DNA from 2 places in the Embleya sp. NPDC008237 genome. Region 2 is predicted to be linked to the other one. Evidence: riboswitches for the same ligand, from Rfam matches in the RefSeq annotation. Region 2 holds a riboswitch; the other holds the start of a gene.
What was found. Region 2 has a riboswitch for S-adenosylmethionine ahead of thrC (threonine synthase). Riboswitches for the same ligand answer to the same signal wherever they lie in the genome.
Positions count from the first base shown of each region.

Region 1: another riboswitch for S-adenosylmethionine. It lies ahead of ACFZBU_RS08320 (aminotransferase class V-fold PLP-dependent enzyme); the one in region 2 lies ahead of thrC (threonine synthase).

Region 1 is NZ_JBIBGL010000003.1:302,321-305,727, reverse strand. It holds gene ACFZBU_RS08330 (response regulator transcription factor) at 1-53, shown strand, start outside; gene trpD (anthranilate phosphoribosyltransferase) at 139-1,221, shown strand; SAM riboswitch class IV at 1,430-1,546, shown strand; gene ACFZBU_RS08320 (aminotransferase class V-fold PLP-dependent enzyme) at 1,801-3,195, shown strand.
Region 2 is NZ_JBIBGL010000012.1:13,338-16,744, reverse strand. It holds gene ACFZBU_RS28795 (hypothetical protein) at 1-235, shown strand, start outside; gene ACFZBU_RS28790 (glucosyl-3-phosphoglycerate synthase) at 315-1,292, opposite strand; SAM riboswitch class I at 1,485-1,637, shown strand; gene thrC (threonine synthase) at 1,654-2,928, shown strand; gene ACFZBU_RS28780 (MoaD/ThiS family protein) at 2,925-3,203, shown strand.

The DNA of each region.
Region 1 (3,407 bases), on a different contig from region 2:
ACGCCGCCGCCGACCTGATTCGGGGCCGGATCGCGGGACGCCAGCCGGCCTGACCGCATCCCGGATAACCGCCCGGCCGGGACGGGTGCGGTGGGTACGCTGTCGCGGACTTATCCGATGACACAGCGGGAGCGGACCATGGGCGCCTCGACCTCTACGAACAAGAGCGGCGGCAACCCGGCGGCCCGTTCCTGGCGGGACCTCCTGGCGGCGCTCATGCGGGGCGACGACCTGCCTGCCGATGCGACCGCGTGGGCCATGGACCACATCATGACCGGCGAGGCGACGCCGGTGCAGGTGGCCGGGTTCGTGATCGCGCTGCGCGCCAAGGGCGAGACTGTGGACGAGGTCTCGGGCCTGGTGCAGGCGATGTACGCGCACGCGTCGACCATCGACGTGCCCGGCCGCACCGTCGACATCGTCGGCACCGGTGGGGACCTGGCCCGGACCGTGAACATCTCGACGATGTCCGCGATCGTGGTCGCGGGCACGGGCGAGACGGTGGTCAAGCACGGCAACCGGGCGGCGTCCTCGGCGAGTGGGGCCGCGGATGTACTCGAAGCGCTCGGCGTGGTGCTGGATCTGACTCCGGAGCAGGTGGCCCGCACGGCCGAGGAGGCGGGCATCACGCTGTGCTTCGCACAGCACTTCCACCCGTCGCTGCGGCATGCCGCGCAGGCGCGCCGTGAGCTGGGCGTGCCGACCACGTTCAACTTCCTCGGGCCGTTGACCAATCCGGCCCGGGTGCGGTTCCACGCGATCGGGGTCGCGGACCTGCGGATGGCGCCGATCGTGGCCGGTGTGCTGGCCGACCGCGGGGCGACCGCGCTGGTGTTCCGCGGCGACGACGGGCTGGACGAGTTGACCGTCACCACCACGTCGCAGGTGTGGATCGTGCGGGACGGCGACGTGCGCGAGGACCGGGTGGATCCGCGCGACCTGGGGATCGCGCTGAACGGGATCGAGTCGCTGCGCGGTGGTGACGCGGCGTTCAACGCGGAGGTCGCCCGCAGGCTCCTCGCGGGGGAGAAGGGCGCCGTGCGGGACGCGGTGCTGTTGAACTCGGCCGCGGCGCTGGCCGCGCTGGGCTCGGGTGAAGGGTCACTGACCCAACAGTTGGCGGCCGGCATCGATCGGGCCGCGGACGCCATCGACTCCGGGGCCGCGCAGGCCGCGCTCGATCGGTGGGTGGCCACGACGCGTTCGTTCGCGCGGGGGTAGTCGGGCTCTTGCGCCGGCGGGTCGGGCCGTCGTGCTCGACCCGCGCGGCGTGGTGCCGTCTGTGTCGGTCGTGTGGGTTGCCGCTGGTTGTTGCCGGGTGGGCTTGCCCGTGCCGGTCGGGCCGGTACTGCCGGTCGGGCCGTCCAGGATGTGGGAACCGTGGGGTGGTCGTTGCGCGTGACGTTCCATCCGGTAATAATTCTGCTCAGGTCACGAGTGACAGTGGAAAGCCCCGGCTTGCTGTCCGGCAACCCTCGCTCCGCGGTGGGGTGCCCCGGGTGATGACACGGTCAGGCGTCGTAAGGCGCCCTGGCAAGCGCGGACCCCTTGCATGACGGCAGTCGATGCTCCATGTGACCCGGGGGTCCTGTACCTGGGGAGCATGTGATGGCGTGAAATCTCTTTCTCGAAACGGGCGAATCGCCCTATTCCGTACGCGCTGAGTCCTCGCGCGTCGCCCCGGGCCGCCCGTAGCCGCGGCTTACGAGACCACATTTCACCAGCGGATCATTCGGTGCGTTTGGATGTCGATCAATCGACATCCGCGTCGATGTTCCGTGCCTGCCGAGGAGTTTCGCCATGACCGTTGACACCGCTTCCACCACCGCCCTCGACTGTGACGTCGCCATCGCCGCCCCGCTGCCCGTGGTCGGGCGGGACGTGCTCGTTCCGCTGGTGACCGGCGGGGAGGTCGAATACGCCGCGCTCGACTACGGGGCGAGTGCGCCGTGTCTGCAGCGGGTGTGGGACGACGTGTCCGCGTATCTGCCCTACTACGGCAGCGTGCACCGGGGCGCCGGTTACCTGTCCCAGCTGTCCACCGACCTGTACGAGCAGAGCCGGGCCACGGTCGCGAGCTTCCTGGGTCTGCGGACCGACGACACGCTGCTGTTCACCCGCGGGACCACGGACTCGCTCAACCTGCTCGCGTCCGTACTGCCGCGCGGTACCCGGGTGTTCGTCTTCGAGACCGAACACCACGCGGCGCTGTTGCCGTGGCGGCGGCATGCGGGGGTGACCCAACTGGCCGCGCCCGGATCGCCGGAGCAGGCGGTCGCGACGCTGGAGGCCGCACTCGCCGGGTCCGGCGACGGGCCTCGGCTGGTGTGCGTGACCGGAGCCTCGAACGTGACCGGCGAGCTCTTCCCGGTCGCCGAGCTGGCCGAGGTCGCGCATCGGCACGGCGCGCGGATCGTGCTGGACGCGGCGCAACTGGCGCCGCATCACCCGGTGTCGGTGGCCGACCTGGACGTGGACTGGATCGCGCTGTCGGCGCACAAGCTGTACGCGCCGTTCGGCTCGGGCGTGTTGGCGGGGCGGGGCGACTGGCTGGACGCGGCCGAGCCGTACTTGGCCGGGGGCGGGGCGAGCAAGACGGTCAGCCGGGACCACGTGGAGTGGCACGGCGGTGCGGCTCGGCACGAGGCGGGGTCGCCGAATGTGATCGGTGCCTATGCGTTGGCGTCCGCGTGCCGGGCGATCACCGAGGCGGGGCCGGCGGCGCTGGTCGCGCGCGAGGAGGCGCTGCTGACGCGCCTTCGGGCGAAGTTGGCGCAGATTCCGGCGGTGCGGACGCTGGAGCTGTTCGGGCCGGAGTCGGCGCGAGTGGGGGTGCTCTCGTTCGTGGTCGAGGGGTGGAACAGTTCGCGGTTCGCCGCGGTGTTGTCGGCGGAGTACGGGATCGGGGTGCGGGACGGGTTGTTCTGCGCTCATCCGCTGGTGCGGCACCTGTTGGGCGGGCGGGCCGATCAGCCGACCGAGTGTGGATCCCCGGACGCGCCCGAGGGTGAGCAGAACCTCAACGCGATCCGGGTCAGCTTCGGAGTGGGGACGCCCGTGGAGCACCTGGACCGCTTTGCGGCGGCGGTGCGGGAGTTGGTGGAGCGCGGGGCGGTGTGGAGCTACACGGTCGATGGGGGCCGGTGCGTTCCGGATGCGGATCCGCGGGGCGTGCGGGAATTGCCTGCGGCGTAGGGTTTTTTGGCCTTGCCGGCCGGGGGTGTCCTCAAGCGCCGGACGGGCTGGTTTGGGTTGCCCAGGTGGGGTGTTGCGGTGCATGGGCCCGGGCCGGCTGGGGGCGGCCTTGCCAAGGGTGTCCTCAAGCGCCGGACGGGCTGGTTTGGGTTGCCCGGGTGGGGTGTTGCGGTGCATGGGCCCGGGCCGGCTGGGGGCGGCCCTGCTGGGGG
Region 2 (3,407 bases):
GTTGGCGGCTGGCGGCGATCCGGCGTGGGACACGCCCGCGCCGAGTGCGCGCGAGATCGCCGCGGCGAGCGCGACGGTGGCCTGCCGGACAGAGCACAACGTGGCGGGCACCTGGTACGCGGTCGACGTGGCCTACCAGCGGCAGGCGATCGAACGCGAGGCGGCGGCGCTGGCACGGGTGCGGGCGAACGAGGACGAATCCGCCCGTCGGGTCGCCGCGGTCCTGGGCGGCTGAGCCGGCGCGCCCGCACCGGGCCCGCCTCGCCCACGACGATGGCGCGAAACAGCCGTCCGGCGCCCGACCGGGACGACCGTCAGCGCCCGACCAGGCGGGTCCGCGCACGGTACTCGGGCACGGTCGCCATCGGCGGCCGCTCTCGGGCCGCGACGTCGTGCGTGCGCAGCCGGAAGCCGTCCTCGTCCCGCTCGAACTGGGTCAGCGCGGTGCTGAGCTCGACCGGGTGCGCGCCCGTGGGGCCGCGGCGCAGTCGGCGCTCCACGGCCTGGAGTATCTCCGCCGCCATCCGGCCGAGGCCGGCCTCGTCCTGGTGGCTGTGCCGGCGCACGCCCACGTCCACCTGGGCCATCGCGTCCAGACCGGCCAGGCGCAGGGTGTCCACGAGCATCGCGGTCTCGACGCCGTAGCCGCACGGGAAGGGCAGCTGTTCCAGGAGCGAGCGCCGGGCCGCGTACTCGCCGCCGAGCGGCTGGACGAAACCGGCCAGTTCCGGCCAGTGCAGGTTGAGCAGGGGGCGGGCGACCAACTCGGTGACCCGGCCGCCGCCCGCGGGCACGATCGTGTCGCCGATCTCCAGCGGCCGGTCGTACATGGCCTTGACCAGTCGAACCGTGGAGTCGGTCAGCAGCGGGCCCAGGATCCCGGTGACGAAGTCCGCCGAGAAGTCCTTCAGGTCGGCGTCCACGAACGCCACGATGTCGCCGTCGGTGACCAGGAGCGAGCGCCACAACACCTCGCCCTTGCCGCGTACGGCCGCCAGCGTGGGCAGGATGTCGTCGCGGTGCACGACCCGCGCGCCCGCGTCGGCGGCGACCCCGGCGGTGTCGTCGGTGGATCCGGAGTCGACCACCACGAGCTCGTCCACCAGCGGCGCGCGCTCGATCAGCTCGGTCCGGATCACCTTGACGATGTCCCCGACGGTCGCCGCCTCGTTCAACGCGGGCAGGACGACGCTGACCCGGGTGTCGCGTTTGGCGTCAAGAAGCTTGTCGACGGGCCAGTCCGCGGCGACGGAGGACCGTCGTCGAAGCCAGGCGCTCACCTCGGGCTGCACGTTCGAAATCCCCTGTCGTCGCCGGTGTTCCGGCCTCGGTCGCGGTCACCCTTTATCGTCTCGCGAGGTGGACCGGATGATCGACGCGGCACCGGTTCGGTTACAGTCGTCGTCACCGGATACGACGATCGCACGTCGAGCCGGACAAACGCGGACCGGCCACCCGGCGACGGGTGTGTCCACCGCCATAGCAGCTCATCCAGAGGGGCAGAGGGAACGGCCCGTTGAAGCCCCGGCAACCATCCGATCGTCATTCCTCGTGACGCGCTTTCGGCGCGAGCGAGCACCGGCGGATCGGACAGGTGCCAAGTCCGGCCCGTGGGACCCCACGGGTAAAGATGAGGACAGAAAGGCCCTCGCCATGGCGACACCCACCGCCACCCGCTCCACCAGCGCCACCTCCACCGCCTTCGGTCCGGCCGTCGCGCTGTCGTGTCGCGAGTGCGGCGAACGCACCGAACTCGGCCCGAAGTACGCCTGCGAGTCCTGTTTCGGCCCGCTCGAGGTCGCCTACGACTTCGGCACCGTCACGCGAGAGCAGATCGAGGCCGGCCCGCAGAACATCTGGCGCTATGCACCGCTCCTGCCGGTCGCCGCGGACGTCGCGTCCCGGCCCAACCTGAACCCCGGTTTCACCAAGCTCGTCCGGGCCGAGAACCTGGGCCGCGAGCTGGGCATCGCGAAGCTGCACGTCAAGGACGACTCGGGCAACCCGACGCACTCCTTCAAGGACCGCGTGGTCGCGATCGCCGTCGAGGCCGCACGCACCTTCGGCTTCACCACCCTCTCCTGCTCCTCCACCGGCAACCTGGCCGGCGCGGTGGGCGCCGCCGCCGCTCGGGCGGGCCTGCGCAGCTGCGTGTTCATCCCGGCCGACCTGGAGGCCGGCAAGGTCGTCACGGCGGCCGTCTACGGCGGCGAGCTGGTCGCCATCGAGGGCACCTACGACGAGGTCAACCGGTTCTGCTCGGAGTTGATCGGCGACCCGGCCGGCGAGGACTGGGGCTTCGTCAACGTGAACCTGCGGCCGTACTACGGCGAGGGTTCCAAGACGCTGGCCTACGAGATCGCCGAACAGCTCGGCTGGCGGCTGCCCGAGCAGATCGTCATCCCGATCGCGTCCGGTTCGCAGCTGACCAAGATCGACAAGGGTTTCCGCGAGCTGATCGCACTGGGCCTGGTCGAGGACACCCCGTACAAGATCTTCGGCGCGCAGGCCACCGGGTGCTCCCCGGTTGCGGCGGCGTGGAAGGCCGGCCAGGACGTGATCCGCCCGGTGCGACCGGACACGATCGCCAAGTCGCTCGCGATCGGCAACCCGGCCGACGGCCCGTACGTGCTGGACGTGTGCAAGCGCACCGGCGGCGCGGTGGAGGACGTGACCGACGCCGAGGTGGTCGAGGCGATGAAGCTGCTGGCCCGCACCGAGGGCATCTTCGGCGAGACCGCCGGCGGCGTGACCGTCGGCTGCCTGCGCAAACTGCTCGCGTCCGGCGCGCTGGACCCGGACGCCGAGACGGTCGTGCTCAACACGGGTGACGGCCTCAAGACGTTGGACGCGGTCACGCCGACCACCGGCGCCACCGCGACCATTCGACCCACTCTGGATTCCTTCCGAAAGGCCGGCCTGGCATGAGCGTCTCCGTTCGCATCCCGACGATCCTGCGCACCTACACGGGCGGGGCGGCCGAGGTGTCCGTCGAGGGGACGACCCTCGCCGAGGTCCTGGATGCCTTGGAAAAGGATCACACCGGAATTCGCGCGCGCATCCTCGACGACGAGGGCAAGCTGCGTCGCTTTGTGAATCTGTACGTGGACGACGAGGACGTGCGCTTCGCGGACGGTCTCGCCACGGCCACCCCCGACAAGGGCACCGTTTCGATCATCCCGGCGGTCGCGGGCGGTTGCTGACGCGATAGGCCGACGGTCCCGATCTTCATCGACTCGGGCACGAAACGGAACCGAGAAATCCGCCGCCCGGAGCACCGGGCGGCGGATTTCTTCGTCACCCGGAGAGGGTGATCGTTACACGTGTTTAACCGGGTCCATTTCCCGGCTTTGGCGGCGACGCGTCGGTAAACCCGTGGTCGGGATCACACCCGTTATGTGCGGAAG